Regions from separate parts of the Pseudoduganella sp. R-34 genome, predicted to be linked through region 1. Evidence: predicted binding sites of a transcription regulator. Region 1 holds the regulator's gene; each other region holds the start of a gene.
What was found. The regulator sigma-54, encoded in region 1, starts transcription at its own class of promoters, with help from an activator protein. The targets are predictions, from matches to a motif close to TGGCANGNAANCTGCTTT.

Region 1 (5,061 bases):
CCAGGCATTGAAGGCGAGCGGCAAGAAAGTGGTCTGCTATTTTTCAGCCGGCAGCTCCGAAAACTGGCGTCCCGACTTTTCCGGCTTTGCGCCAGCCGACATGGGCCAGGACCTGCAAGGATGGGCTGGGGAGCGATGGCTCGACACGCGCTCGGCAACTGTGCGGAAGATCATGCTTGCGCGGTTGGACCTGGCAGTCTCCAAGGGATGCAATGGCGTTGAAGCAGACAACGTGGACGGCTATGCGAACAACAGCGGCTTCGCCCTTACCGCCGCCACGCAGCTCGATTACAACCGATTCCTGGCAAGCGAAGCGCACCACCGGGGAATGTCCATTGCATTGAAAAACGATACGGATCAGTTGAAGGACCTGGTAGGCGATTTCGATTTCGCCGTCAACGAACAATGCCATGAGTTCGCCGAATGCGAGGGCTACCAGGCTTTCATCGCCAGCGGCAAGCCGGTATTCAATGCGGAGTATGCTGCGCCATACAGCAGCGATCCCGCAGCGCGCGCCAAGCTGTGCGCCGATGCCAACGCCCGCAAGTTCCATACGCTGGTGCTGCCGCTCGCGCTGGACGACAGCTTGCGCTACAGCTGCGAGCCGTGACTACAGCGTCAGCTTGGTCTCGAACTTGGAGCAGTTCATCGCGAACAGGCTCTTGACGTTGATGACGTTGTGGTGCGAGGTGAAAACGCGCCGTGTGAAGGCGCTGTACTCTTCCATCGACTCCACCGTGACGATCAGGTGGAAGTCGAACTCGCCGGCCACTTCGTAGCAGGACATCACCTCGGGCTCGGAACGCATGCGGTGCTCGAACTGCTTGAGGATGTCGGTATTCTGCTTCTCCAGTTCGACCGACACGAATACCGTCAGGGGCCGCCCGGCAAGCGCGCGGTCAACCAGCGCGACAGCCTTGACCAGCACGCCGTCGTTGCGCAGCCTTTCGATGCGGCGCTGGCAGGTCGCGACCGACGAATGCACGCGCTCCGCGATCTCGCGCAACGGCGTGCTGGCATCTTCTTGCAGGATATTCAGGATGCCCCGGTCGATCCGGTCCAGATCCCTCATGCGAGGTGGCGCAAGGGGTGCGCCCAGGCCGGCCAGCATGGTTCGAAGAAGCGCTCCACCATGGCGGGCGTCACTTCGGCCAGCGTTGCGGGATTCCACTGCGGCTGGTTGTCCTTGTCGATCACCAGGGCGCGTACGCCCTCGAAAATCTCGCCGTGTTCGAAGTTGCGGCGCACCAGGTTGCGCTCCATGCGCAAGCAGTCGGACACGCCCAGCGACGCGCCGCGCTTCAGCAGCTCGTGGGTCACGCTCATCATCAGCGGCGAGCGCAATTCCATTGCCTTCAGCGATTTCTGCGCGAAAGGCGTGCTGTCGCCTCGCAGCGAATCCATGATGGCGGGTACCGAGCCCGCCGAGAAATGCTGATCGATCAGGGCACGCTGCGCTTCCAGTTCGCTGTCGCCGGCGAAGGCGTTGTGCGGGCAGGCAAAGACCGCGACAGCATCGCGCAACGATTTGCCGGGCGTCGACTCGAACAGCTTGGCCAGTCCGGCCAGTTCAGTTTCCGGCACGAAGTAGTCAGCCAGGTCGAGGTAGAGCGCATCCGCGGCGCCGACCGTCAGCCCGGTGAGGCCGAGCCACATGCCAAGCTGGCCCGGCGCATGCGACAGGAAGTGACTGCTGCCCACGTCGGGAAACAGGCCGATGTTCACCTCGGGCATCGCCATCCTGGTACGGCCCGTGACGATGCGCACGCCGCACTCCGGCCCGCCCTGCGCGATGCCCATGCCGCCGCCCATCACCACGCCATCCATCAGCGCCACATAAGGCTTGGGGTAGAAATGGATTAAATGGTTCAGCGCATATTCTTCGGTGAAGAAGTCTTCCAGCAGCGCGCTGCCGCCTTGCGTATTGCCGCGGCCGACGTCGTGGAAGAAGCGGATATCGCCGCCTGCGCACAGCGCGCGTTCGCTGCTGCTGCGCACCACGACCGCCGCCACCGACGCATCGTCGCGCCATGCCAGCAGCGCCTGCGTCATCGCGCGCACCATGTCGAGGGACAGTGAATTGAGGGTCTTGGGGCGGTCCAGCGTGATGAAGCCGGTACCGTTGGAGAGTTGGGTGTGTACGTGTTCGCTCATGCAAATATTCTAACGCACACTGGTCGCAAAAAAGGGCGCCAATTGCGCCCTTTGGTGTGCTGCACGGCCAGTCCTTTACATGGCGGTGGGTGGTGCCTCATACGTATCCGGGAAATGCTTGATGGCCGCATGACTGTGGTTCTGCACACGGTCCTTGTATTTCATGACCTGGCGATCCAGTTTATCAATCAGGGTATCGATGGCGGCGTAAAGGTCTTGCGACAGGCTTTCGACGTAAACAGTTTTGCCAGACATGCGCAGGTTGATTTCGGCTTTCTGGCGTTTCTCTTTCTCGGTGAGGTTATCTACAGTCAGGATGACAGCAATATCGATTACTTGATCGAAATGGCGCTTGACTCGTTCCAGCTTGTTCTGCACGTACTCGCGAATGGCTGGGGTCACTTCGACATGATGTCCACTGATGGTGAGATTCATACACACTCCTAAAGATGATGTCGCTCTCGAGTTCGTGCACGCCGAAACGCACAGAGGAACCCATGCACTGCACTACAACGATTTGCGGAGGCTAACTGGAGGGATCTTCAACGCTTCTCGATATTTGGCAACAGTCCGTCGCGCAATCACCATGCCTTGTTCACCCAGCATGTCCGCAATCTTACTGTCGGATAAAGGATTTTTCGGGTCTTCTGCTCCTGTCAATTGCACGATCAGTGCCCGTATCGCAGTCGAGGAAGCCTCCCCCCCGGCTTCGGTCGCGACGTGGCTACCAAAGAAATATTTCAACTCAAACATGCCATGCGGGGTGAGCATATATTTTTGAGTTGTTACGCGAGAAATAGTGCTCTCGTGTAGTCCCAGTGTATCAGCAATTTCACGCAACACAAGGGGTCTCATGGCCACTGCGCCATGACTGAAAAAGTTCTTTTGTCTTTCTACTATCGCTTCCGCGACGCGCAGGATCGTGTCGAAGCGCTGGCGCATATTCTTGATCAACCACTTGGCCTCCTGCAGCTGGCCATTCATCTGCGACTCGCTCTTGCCTTGCTTGAGCAGGTTGGCATACAGCGCGTTCACGCGCAGGCGCGGCACCACGTCGTTGTTCAGGGTGACGATCCAGCCGCCGCGGCCCTTTTTCACGATCACGTCCGGCACCACGTAGTCTGACTCGCCTGACGCAAATTCGGCGCCCGGATGCGGGTTGCACTGGCGGATCACGCACTGTGCTTCGCGCAAGTCTTCATCGTCGCAGTCGAGCGCTTTCTTCAGCTTGGTGAACTCGCGCTGGGCGAACCAGGTCAGGTGCTTCTCGACGATGGTCAGCGCCATGCGGCGCGTCACCAGCGGCACGCCGGGCATGCGCCTGATCTGCAGCGCCAGGCATTCGGAGGCATTGCGTGCGGCGACGCCGGGCGGATCGAAGCTTTGCAGCAGCACCAGGCTGCAGCGCAGGTCGTCCAGTTCGATTTCCAGCTCGGGCGGCAGGCGCTCGTGGATTTCTTCCAGCGGCTCTTCCAGGTAGCCGTTCTCGTCCAGCGCATCGATGATCAGTTCCATCAGCGCGCGGTCGCGCGGCTCCTGCACGGTGACGCGCATCTGCTCGAGCAGGTGTTCGCGCAGCGTGCAGCCGGAAGCTTCCAGTTGCGGGCGGCTGTCTTCGTCGTCGGCGGATTTGCTGCCGGCGCTGGCGCTCCAGTCGGCGTCGTCGCTGCCGTTGCCGGCTTCATGGTCGCCGCCTTCATAGGTATCGCTTTCGCCGGCAGCGGCCGGGGCTTCGCCGCCCTCGCCTTGCGGGCCTTCAGCCGAAGGCGTGGCGGGAGCTTCGGTGCCATTGCCGTTGCCCTGGCTGATGGCGCCATCGGCCAGCAGCCGTACCGAGTGGTCGAGCGGGTCGTCAAGGCGCTCCAGCATGGGATTGTCGCCAAGCAGCTGTTCCAACTCCTGGTGCAGCTCCAGCGTGGACAGCTGCAGCAGGCGGATGGATTGTTGCAGCTGCGGCGTCAGCGCCAGGTGTTGCGAGGTTCGCAGTTGCAGTGTTTGTTTCATGGCCTTCGTTTACATGCGGAAGTGTTCGCCGAGGTAGACGCGGCGAACGGATTCGTTGGCAATGATGTCGTCCGGGCGGCCCGAGGCCAGCACGGCGCCCTGGTTGATGATGTAGGCGCGGTCGCAAATGCCGAGGGTCTCACGCACATTATGGTCGGTGATCAGCACACCGATATTGCGCTCCTTCAGGAAACGCACAATACGTTGGATTTCGATCACGGCGATCGGATCCACGCCGGCAAACGGTTCGTCCAGCAGCACGAAGCGCGGGTTGGTGGCCAGGGCGCGCGCAATTTCCACGCGGCGGCGCTCGCCACCCGACAGCGACAGGGCCGGGTTCTCGCGCAGCTTCTCGATTTGCAAGTCGGCCAGCAGCGATTCCAGGCGCTGCTTGATTTCCGCCTTGGGCAGAGGCTTGCCGTCCACCTTCTGCAGTTCCAGCACGGCACGGATGTTTTCTTCCACCGTCAGCTTGCGGAACACCGAAGCTTCCTGCGGCAGGTAGGACAGGCCCAGCGTGGCGCGCTTGTGGATCGGCAGGCTCGACACGTCGGTGCCGCCGATATCGATGGTGCCTGCATCGGAAGCCACCAGGCCGACGATCATGTAGAAAGAGGTAGTCTTGCCGGCACCGTTGGGACCGAGCAGGCCGACCACTTCACCGCAATCGACTTGCAGCGAAACGTCGTGCACCACCTGGCGCTTGCCATAGGTTTTCTGGAGGCCGCGCACGACCAGCGTGCTGGCGCAGTTATTTGCTTGCATGCTTACTTCTTCTCCGTCGGCGTCGCTGGGGGTTCGGTACGGGTCGGCTGGATCACCATGGTGCCGCGACCGCCGCCGGGCTTGCTCTCCCCGCTGGCCGAATTGCGCACGCTGAAAAATTCCTTGCGGCTGTCGTAA
Region 2 (5,061 bases), 870 kb from region 1:
CCAGTTGCAGCAAGTCGAGGCCGGAGTCGCCCGGCATGCGGATGTCCGACACCAGCACCTGCGGCGTCTCATGTTCCAGCGCGGCGACCGCATCGCGCGCATTGGCAAAGCTGCGCGTTGCGAGGTTCTCCCGCGCCAGGGCTTTCTCCAGCACCCAGCGGATCGATTCGTCGTCGTCAACTATCCAGATTGGTTTCATGTATTCCGATCAAGGCAAAGGCAATAAGATTCTGAAGTCCGTTTGACCAGGCCTGCTTTCGCATTCGATAACACCCATGTGCTGTTGCACGAAGGTTTGCGCCAGCGTCAGTCCCAGGCCGCTGCCGCCATCCCTGCCCGACACCAGCGGGTAGAAAATGCGGTCGCGGATCTGGGGCGGGATGCCCGGTCCGTTATCGATGATATGCAAATCTAATGCCAGCTGATAACGCACCTTCGCCAGCGTCATCTGGCGCGCCACACGGGTGCGGAAAATGATCTCGGCATCGCCCTGCTCGATGCGCGCCGCCAGCGCTTGCGCGGCATTGTGGGCGATGTTCAGGACCGTCTGGATCAACTGCTCCTTGTCGCCGCGGAATTCGGGCAAGGAAGCGTCGTAGTCGCGGCGGATGGTGAGCCCGACCGGGAATTCGGCCAGGATCAGGCTGCGCACCCGCTCCAGCACTTCGTGGATATTGACGTCGCCCACGATGTGCGGCCGGCGGTGCGGCGCCAGCAGGCGGTCCACCAGCGTTTGCAGGCGGTCCGCTTCCTTGATGATGACCTGGGTGTATTCGCGCAGCTGCGTCAGGTGCAGCGGCGGCAGTTCCATTTCCAGCAGTTGGGCAGCGCCGCGGATGCCGCCCAGCGGGTTCTTGATTTCGTGCGCCAGGTTGCGGATCAGCTCCTTGTTGACCTGGCTCTGGTCCATCAGGCGTTCTTCGCGGTCCTGCTTCATCTGCTGCACGATCTCGCGCAGCTCGATCATCACGGCGCCATCCGGCTCGTCCAGCGCGCTGGCGATGATGTGCACGTGCAGCGCTTCACGCCCGCTGCGTTCCAGCACCAGCTCTTGCCGTACGTCGGAGAATTTGTGCTCGCGCGCCTGCGCGATGATGTTCTCAAGCTCCAGCGGCGCTGCAAACAGGCCGCCCAGCGGCTGGCGCGCCAGGGCTTTCAGCGACGATTCCAGCAGGTTTTCGCCAGCCGCGTTGAGGTACAGGATATGGCCGCCGCCATCGACGATGACAACGGCCGATGCCAGCAGGTCCAGCCCTGCCAGTTCAGCGGGCCGGATGCTGGCAGGGCTGTCTGGGGTCATTTTATATTGGCAAGCTCGCGCTTCAGCGCTTCCACGTTCGATTCCGCACGCGCGATGCTGTCCTTCAGGCCAGTTACGCGCTCCTGGTACTTGGCGGCGTTGCGCTCGTCGGCCCGGCGTTCAGGTTCGCCGTTGTTGAATTCCTTGCGCAAATCCGCCAGCTTACGGTTTTCGGTGTTGAGCTCATCGGTCAGGATGGCGCGGCGGTCCGCATCGCGGGCTTTCTGCTCCGAGCTTTCCACGCGCGGGAAGTTGGCTGGCGCTATGGCAGGTGCGGACGGCGTCGAGCCGCGGCGCGCGCCGCCCGGCGCGGGAATGGTGGCGCCCGGCAGGTCCAGCGTCTTGCAATTCTTCCCCTTGCGGGTATCGGTCAGTTCCTTGCGGCCATCGGCATCCACGCAGAGAAAAATTTGCTGCGCCTGCGCTGCGCCACTCACGGCCAGCAACGCCAGCCCATGTAATACGAGAGTGCGAGTGTTCATGCCCCGACTATACAACATCCGAAAAAAAACGCGAGGAAAGCAAGCTGCTGGCCTCGCGTTTTTGTTGACTGCCGGTTAATTCCGACAATCGTCCCCTGATTACAGGGAGTAGTACATGTCGAACTCGACCGGGTGAGTGGTCTGGCGCATGCGGGTCACTTCGGTCATCTTCAGTTCGATGTAGGCATCGATCATCGAATCGGTGAACACGCCGCCGCGGGTCAGGAACTCACGGTCCTTGTTCAGGTGATCCAGGGCTTCTTCCAGGGATGCGCAGACGGTTGGGATCAGTGCATCTTCTTCCGGTGGCAGGTGGTACAGGTCCTTGGACGCTGCTTCGCCTGGGTGGATCTTGTTCTGCACGCCGTCCAGGCCGGCCATCATCAGTGCAGCGAAGCACAGGTATGGGTTGGCCAGCGGGTCCGGGAAGCGGGTTTCGATGCGGCGGCCTTTTGGATTGGCCACGTGTGGAATACGGATCGAAGCCGAACGGTTACGTGCGGAGTAAGCCAGTTTCACTGGAGCTTCGTAGCCTGGCACCAGGCGCTTGTACGAGTTGGTGCCTGGGTTGGTGATCGCGTTCAGTGCCTTGGCGTGCTTGATGATGCCGCCGATGTAGTACAGCGCGAAGTCGGACAGGCCGGCATAGCCGTCGCCGGCGAACAGGTTCTTGCCGTCTTTCCAGATCGACTGGTGCACGTGCATGCCCGAGCCGTTGTCGCCAACCACTGGCTTAGGCATGAAGGTAGCGGTCTTGCCGTAGGAGTGGGCAACGTTCCACACTACGTATTTCAGGTTCTGGGTCCAGTCGGCGCGCTCGACCAGGGTCGAGAACTTGGTGCCGATTTCGTTCTGGCCGGCGCCGGCCACTTCGTGGTGGTGCACTTCGACCGGGATGCCCATCGATTCCAGGATCAGGCACATTTCGGAGCGCATGTCCTGGAAGGAGTCGACTGGAGGCACTGGGAAGTAGCCGCCCTTCACGGTTGGACGGTGGCCGGAGTTGCCGCCGTCGATGTCCTTGTCGGTCGACCACGAAGCTTCGTCGGAGTCGATCTTGACCATGGCGCCGGACATGTCGATCTTCCACTTCACGGAGTCGAAGATGAAGAATTCTGGCTCTGGGCCGAAGTAGGCGGTGTCGCCCAGGCCGGAGGATTTCAGGTAGGCTTCAGCGCGCTTGGCGATGGAGCGCGGGTCGCGGTCGTAACCCTTGCCGTCCGACGGTTCGATCACGTCGCACTGCATGAACAGGGTGGTTTCTTCGAAGAATGGGTCGATGTTGGCGGTCGCAGGATCCGGCAGCAGGATCATGTCGGAAGCTTCAATGCCTTTCCAGCCGGCGATGGAAGAACCGTCGAAAGCGTGGCCCGATTCAAATTTGTCGATGTCGAAATGGGACACAGGCACGGTTACGTGCTGTTCCTTGCCACGGGTATCGGCGAAACGGAAGTCCACGAACTTGACTTCGTGCTCTTGTACCATCTTCAGAACGTCTGCGGCGGTCAGTGCCATTACATATCTCCTAAGTGAAAAAACTGCCGCGACCACTTGGGTGCGGCGAACGCTGGTGGTACATTAAGCAGGTATCATGCCAGCCAATTCCATGCTACCAACACGCAAAAGGCGCACCATGCGGGTGCATCTGCCGATTACCGCACCACTGTGGTGCATATTTGCACCAATTGAAGCAAATGCATCGTTGTGGTGCAGTCATCATAAAGGAAAAACCATGAGTTCCACCGCCGAAATCCTCGACCGTGCACGCAAACGCGACACTTCCCTGCCCTATGCCGGTGCGGTGACCCCGCATGAGGCATACGAGCTGCTGAAATGCGATCCGCATGTGCGCCTGGTCGATGTGCGGACCAATGCCGAGCGCGATTGGGTGGGGCGCGTGGCGATTCCGGCCGAGCAGCATCATGCGGCGCAGTGGAACGTCTATCCGGGCGGGACGCCCAATCCTGACTTCCTGGGCCAGTTGGCGGCGGCGGTGCCTGGCAAGGACACAGTGATTGTGTTCCTGTGCCGTTCTGGCGTGCGTTCGCGCCATGCGGCCAAGGCGGCGACCGAGGCCGGCTACACCCAGTGCTACGACATCCTGGAAGGCTTCGAAGGCGACAAGGATGCCGAAGGCCACCGCAAGAACGTGGGCGGCTGGTGCAAGGCAGGCCTGCCCTGGGCGGGCGCGTAAGAATTAAATGGGCATCGGGATAGTTCAATATCGCCGATGCCCATCATCTCTCCGGTGTAACTGCCGCCTATCCGATCCGCGGCTTCTGGGTTAAAGCGCGTAGTTCAAACGTGCATAGACAAAGCGCCCCGAGCGGCCAAACGGCGAGTAATTGGAATATGGCGCATTGCCGGTGCCATTCAACAACGCTGGATACGGATCCGGATACTGGTCGAACAGGTTCTCCGCACCCAGCGCTGCAGTCAGGCGCTGCGTGATCTTGTAGCGCCCTTCCACGTCAACCAAAGTCTTCGGCGTCATCCAGTGATCGCGTGCCGGATTCGCATCCGGTTGCAACACCTTGCCGTAGCGCGTGGCGCGGAAGGTGCCACTCCAGTTGCCCAGCGTATGGTTCACGCTGGCCGTGAACTTGGTCTGCGGCGTGCCATGTTCAAAGGTCAGCACGTTCACGCGGTCGAACAGCGGGGGCGCAGGATTCAGCGCGGCCAATTGCGCAGTCACCGGCACCTTGGTCACTTCGGTCTTGGTGTAATTGCCCGCCAGAGTGAAGTCGAACTTGCCCACGTTGCCTGCATTCCATGGATAGTTGGCCACCACGTCCACGCCGCGCGTCGTCGTGTTCACGCCGTTGATGAAGAAGCGCCCGCCGCCGATGCCGATGAAGCCCAGCGATGTCAGGTAGTTCCGCACATTGTCCTGCAGCAGGTTCTCAGACAACACGATGCGGTCACGGATCTTGATCTGGAACGCATCCACCGTCAGGCTGGCCTTGCCCATCTTGCCGACCGCGCCCAGCGAGAAGTTGGTCGACTTTTCGGCATCGAGCGGCTTGGCGCCCAGCGCCACTGCAGCCGGATCACTAGGCTTGAAGGTGGTGATGTCGTATGGCACGCCGCCAACGAAGTTGGTCGCCGTGGAGGTAAAGAACTGCTGCTGCGGCGACGGTGCGCGGAAACCATTTTGCGCCGAACCGCGCAGTGCAAACGATGGCGAGAAGTTGTAGCGGGCCGCCAGCTTGCCCGACCAGTTGTTGCCGAAGTCCGTGTAATGCTCGCCGCGCACTGCGGCCGATGCCAACAGGTTCT
Region 3 (5,061 bases), 490 kb from region 1:
GTGACGAAGAAGGTCAGGATCGTGGTCGCCAGCATGGTTGCGGTCACCGCAATGCCGTAGGCGCCAGCGAGTGCATCCGAAGACTGGAAGCCAATCACGGCAATCAGCACGACAATCAACTGCAGCCAGTTCACCACTGGGATGTAGATCTGGCCCATCTCGCTTTCCGAGGTGTGCTGGATGCGCATGCGCGGCAGCATGCCCAGCGCAATGGCCTGTTTGGTCATCGAGAAGGTGCCGGAAATGGTCGCCTGCGACGCGATCACGGTGGCCGCCGTCGACAGGATCACCAGCGGAATCACGCTCCAGCTACCGAGCTGGTTGAAGAATGGATTGGTAATCGCAGACGGATCCTTGATCAGCAGCGCACCCTGGCCAAGGTAGTTCAGCGCCAGTGCCGGGAAGCAGATCAGGAACCAGGCCAGGCGGATCGGCTTCTTGCCGAAGTGCCCCATGTCGGCGTACAGCGCTTCCGCGCCAGTGAACGCCAGCACTACGGCGCCCAAGGCAACGAACGCCACCATGCCATGCGAGAACAGGAAGGTGAAGGCATGCACAGGGTTCAATGCCCCCAGGATCGCCGGCTCCTTGATGATATTGATGACGCCCATCGCCGCCAGCGCCGCAAACCAGAGTGCCATGATCGGACCGAAGAAGCGTCCGATACCGGCCGTGCCGTGGCGCTGCACCGCGTACAGGCTTACCAATACGACGATGGTCAGCGGGACCACGTATTTTTCCAGCCCGGGCGCTGCCACCTCCAGGCCTTCGATGGCCGACAGCACCGAGATCGCAGGCGTAATCACGCTATCGCCATAGAACATGGTGGCGCCAAAGGTGCCGATCAGCAGCAGGGGGAAGTGCCATTTGGGCGCAGCCTTGTGCACCGAATTCAGGGCCAGGGCCATCAAGGCCATGATGCCGCCCTCGCCACGGTTATCCGCGCGCAACATCAGGCTGACATATTTGAGGGAGACAATCATCGTCAGGCCCCAGAAGATGAGCGAGACGATGCCCAGCAGATTCTCCTGGTTCAGGGGAAGCCCGTGGGTGGGGTCGAAAATGGTTTTGAGAGTATAGAGGGGGCTGGTACCGATATCGCCGTAGACAATGCCAATGGCGGCCAATGTCAATGCAGCTACGCTGCTTTTCTTATGTTGTGACAAGATTTCACCCAAAATTGGTTTTGGTGCATCGCACAATAGGCCAGTTATGGGCCTTTTGCAAGTTTTTTACGCCGCCGGTGAAAACCTGACGGATATGCTATTTTCCATCTTTACGCATAGAAAATCATCGCTCTCATGAATACCGGCATGCTGTACGCCGCAGGCGCTTTCCTGTCCTGGGGCCTGTTCCCGCTATATTTTCACGCAATTAAGAATGTGCCGGCGTCCGAAATCCTGGCGCATCGCATGGCCTGGTCGCTGCTGTTCCTGATGCTCGTACTGGCGGTACGGCGGCAATGGAAATGGCTGCCGCAAGTGCTGCGCCAGCCCAAAGTCGTGGGCAGTTTCCTGGCCAGCGCTTTCCTGCTGAGCGCAAACTGGTTCGTGTATATCTGGGCAGTGAACAATGGCCATGTGGTCGATGCCAGCCTGGGCTACTTCATCAACCCGCTGGTGAATGTGCTGCTGGGCATGCTGGTGCTGAAGGAAAAACTGCGTCGTGGCCAGTGGATTGCCATCGGTGTTGCCGCCACCGGGGTGGCCTGGCTGACCTGGCAGGCTGGCCAGGTGCCATATATCGCGCTGGTGCTGGCCCTGAGCTTTGGCGCTTATGGGTTGCTGCGCAAGACTGCGGCGCTGGCGGCGCTGGAAGGACTGTCTTTCGAAACCCTGATCCTGTTCCCGCTGGCAGTGGCTTACCTCGGTTGGCTGGTGTACCACGGCCAGAGCGTCTTCCTGAATGCCGAATCGGACAGCACACGCTGGCTGCTGGCAGCCGCAGGCCCGACAACGGCGATCCCGCTGCTGCTGTTCGCCGCCGGTGCGCGGCGCATTCCGATGTCGGTGCTCGGCATGCTCCAATATATGTCGCCATCGCTGCAAATGCTGCTGGGCGTCTGGGTCTTCCACGAAGCGTTTTCCTCGACCAGGCTGGTCGGTTTCCTGTTCATCTGGAGTGCGCTGGCGATCTATATGCTGGAGAGCTGGTTGATCAACAGAAAGGCGAATTGAGTGTCGGAAAATTTTACAGCGTTGGTTCTGCGGAAATCATAATTACTGTCACTCAATTGACTTTTCCGTAATCGAATCAATGACCTAGGGAAAGTCCGTTGCACGCGGGCACGACAATTGCTTAATTCCCAGTAACACTTCGGGAGAGCAATAATGGTTAGCAAAAAGTTTCTGGCGGGCATCGCAGCCCTGTTCTGTGCAGCATCTGTGCAAGCTGAAACAATGCCGTTGTCGTCCGCATTTTCGTTTAATCAGTACCTGACGACTGGCCAGAGCCAGAACCTGAAGATCGACGTAAATAGCCTGTTGGCTGGCAAGAGCCTGTCCAGCGCTTCGATCAGCTCCGGCGTGCTGACCGTGTCCGGTTTCTCCTCCGCCGACTTCGACATCGTCGGTTCGTCCGTGACGAACCTGAATTACTCGGAGAATCGCGAAACGACGGACTGCAACAAGGGCAAATGCAAGGTCGTCACCGACAACTTCCACATCAAGCAATTCAACACCAACTATAGCGACGCCATCGCCGACGAGATGAAGGTCACGACCGGTGGCGCCTCCGCGACCGGCTCGGCCAACGATCAAAGTGCTTTCGACACCGACAGCGGCAAGATCGAAGACATCAAAAAGCAGACGGGCAGCGAAAATGGCGGCTACAACCGCTGGTACAACCAGTTCATCAGTCATTACGATTCGCTGGGCGGCGACCTGGTGGTGCAACTGAGCCTGGACTCCCTGGCCTTGAACGACCTGGCGGCAGACGGCATCCTCAACTTTTCCGTGAATTCCATGCTGGGACAATTCAACCTGACCGACGTGCGCCTGGACTTCGTAGCGCAGGACGCTGTGCCGCCTGCGCAAGTGCCTGTGCCAACCAGCCTGCTGCTGACTGGCCTGGGCCTGGCCGCGCTGGCAACGGTACGCCGGCGCAAAGCATAAGCAAGCAGCTGCCCCAAAAGGACCCGGCACTTGCCGGGTCTTTTTTTATGCGCCATCACAATGCGCTAAACTAGCGCCTTTACGAACCGACAAGAACTCATACCGTGGCCAATTACGTCTATACCATGAACCGCGTGGGCAAAATCGTCCCACCGAAACGTCAGATTCTGAAGGACATTTCGCTGTCCTTCTTCCCAGGCGCCAAGATTGGCGTGCTGGGCCTGAACGGCTCCGGCAAATCGTCCCTGCTGAAAATCATGGCAGGCATCGACACCGACATCCAGGGCGAAGCGCGCCCGATGCCTGGCCTGAACATCGGCTACCTGCCACAGGAACCGCAACTCGATCCTGAAAAAACCGTGCGCCAGGAAGTGGAATCCGGCCTGGGTGAAGCCTTCAACGCGCAAGCACTGCTGGAAGCCGTGTACGCCGCGTATGCCGAACCGGATGCGGACTTCGACGCGCTGGCCAAGGAACAGGAACGCCTGGAATCGATCATCGCTGCTGCCGACGGCGGCAACCTGAACCTCCAACTGGAAATGGCCGCCGACGCGCTGCGCCTGCCGCCATGGGACCAGAAGATCGGCGTGCTGTCCGGCGGTGAAAAGCGCCGCGTGGCGCTGTGCAAGCTGCTGCTGTCCAAGCCGGACATGCTGCTGCTCGACGAGCCGACCAACCACCTGGATGCCGAATCTGTGGAATGGCTGGAGCAATTCCTGGTGCGCTTCCCTGGCACCGTGGTTGGCATCACCCACGATCGCTACTTCCTGGACAATGCTGCCGAATGGATCCTGGAACTGGACCGCGGCCACGGCATCCCTTGGAAGGGCAATTACTCTTCCTGGCTGGACCAGAAACAGGCCCGCCTGAAGCAAGAAGAAGCCACCGAATCCGCGCGCCAGAAGGCGCTGCAGAAAGAACTGGAATGGTCGCGCCAGAACCCGAAGGCACGCCAGGCCAAGTCCAAGGCCCGCATGGCGCGCTTCAATGAACTGAGCGAATTCGAGTACCAGAAGCGTAACGAGACCCAGGAGATCTTCATTCCTGTGGCCGAACGCTTGGGCAACGATGTGATCGAATTCAAGAACGTCAGCAAATCGTTTGGCGACCGCTTGCTGATCGACAACCTGTCCTTCATCATCCCGCCGGGCGCCATTGTCGGCATCATCGGCCCGAACGGTGCTGGTAAGTCGACCCTGTTCAAGATGATTGCCGGTATCGAGCAACCGGACAGCGGCGAAGTGGCGATCGGCAAGACCGCCAAGATTTCGCTGGTGGACCAGAGCCGCGACAAGCTGGACAACGACAAGACCGTATTCGAGGCGGTGTCCGGCGGCGCCGACATCCTCAGCGTGGGCCGTTTCGAAATGCCATCGCGCGCGTATGTGGGCCGCTTCAACTTCAAGGGGTCGGACCAGCAGAAGATCGTCGGCAACCTGTCCGGCGGTGAGCGTGGCCGACTGCACCTGGCCAAGACCCTGCTGATGGGCGGCAACGTGCTGCTGCTGGACGAACCGTCCAACGACCTGGACGTCGAAACCCTGCGTGCGCTGGAAGATGCGCTGCTGGAGTTCGCCGGTTCCGTGATGGTGATTTCCCACGATCGCTGGTTCCTGGACCGTATCGCCACCCACATCCTGGCCTTTGAAGGCGATTCCCAGGTGACTTTCTTTGCGGGTAACTACCAGGAATACGAAGCCGACAAGAAGAAACGTTTGGGCGAGGAAGGCGCGAAGCCAAAGCGTATTCGTTATAAGCCGCTGCATGGCTAAAACCGGTAAACCTGGGTCTGCCCCACAGGGTCAGACCCAGTCAATTCCGACGCCACGGATTGGGTTGGGCGCCTTTGATCTTCGTCGAACATCAAAGACCTCGAACCAACCCCATTAGCCGCAAGATCATTCGGGGTCTGACCCTGCGGGTCAGACCCCGGTTTACCGGTTTAAAA

Region 2: a site for sigma-54 is predicted at 3,362-3,379, ahead of glnA (type I glutamate--ammonia ligase). Genes of this name have one in related genera too.
Region 3: a site for sigma-54 is predicted at 2,284-2,301, ahead of ACN9MW_RS02185 (PEP-CTERM sorting domain-containing protein). Genes of this name have one in related genera too.

What each region holds. Positions count from the first base shown of each region.
Region 1 covers NZ_CP184572.1:936,325-941,385, reverse strand. Annotated here, with positions in the region: gene ACN9MW_RS04420 (endo alpha-1,4 polygalactosaminidase) at 1-610, shown strand, start outside; gene ACN9MW_RS04415 (Lrp/AsnC family transcriptional regulator) at 611-1,072, opposite strand; gene ACN9MW_RS04410 (enoyl-CoA hydratase/isomerase family protein) at 1,069-2,154, opposite strand; gene hpf (ribosome hibernation-promoting factor, HPF/YfiA family) at 2,230-2,589, opposite strand; gene ACN9MW_RS04400 (RNA polymerase factor sigma-54) at 2,662-4,158, opposite strand; gene lptB (LPS export ABC transporter ATP-binding protein) at 4,168-4,923, opposite strand; gene lptA (lipopolysaccharide transport periplasmic protein LptA) at 4,926-5,061, opposite strand, start outside.
Region 2 covers NZ_CP184572.1:1,806,147-1,811,207, reverse strand. Annotated here, with positions in the region: gene ntrC (nitrogen regulation protein NR(I)) at 1-199, opposite strand, end outside; gene glnL (nitrogen regulation protein NR(II)) at 209-1,300, opposite strand; gene ACN9MW_RS08455 (DUF4124 domain-containing protein) at 1,297-1,782, opposite strand; gene glnA (type I glutamate--ammonia ligase) at 1,882-3,297, opposite strand; gene ACN9MW_RS08445 (rhodanese-like domain-containing protein) at 3,515-3,976, shown strand; gene ACN9MW_RS08440 (TonB-dependent receptor plug domain-containing protein) at 4,067-5,061, opposite strand, start outside.
Region 3 covers NZ_CP184572.1:451,214-456,274, reverse strand. Annotated here, with positions in the region: gene ACN9MW_RS02195 (potassium transporter Kup) at 1-1,169, opposite strand, end outside; gene rarD (EamA family transporter RarD) at 1,302-2,177, shown strand; gene ACN9MW_RS02185 (PEP-CTERM sorting domain-containing protein) at 2,331-3,113, shown strand; gene ettA (energy-dependent translational throttle protein EttA) at 3,218-4,885, shown strand.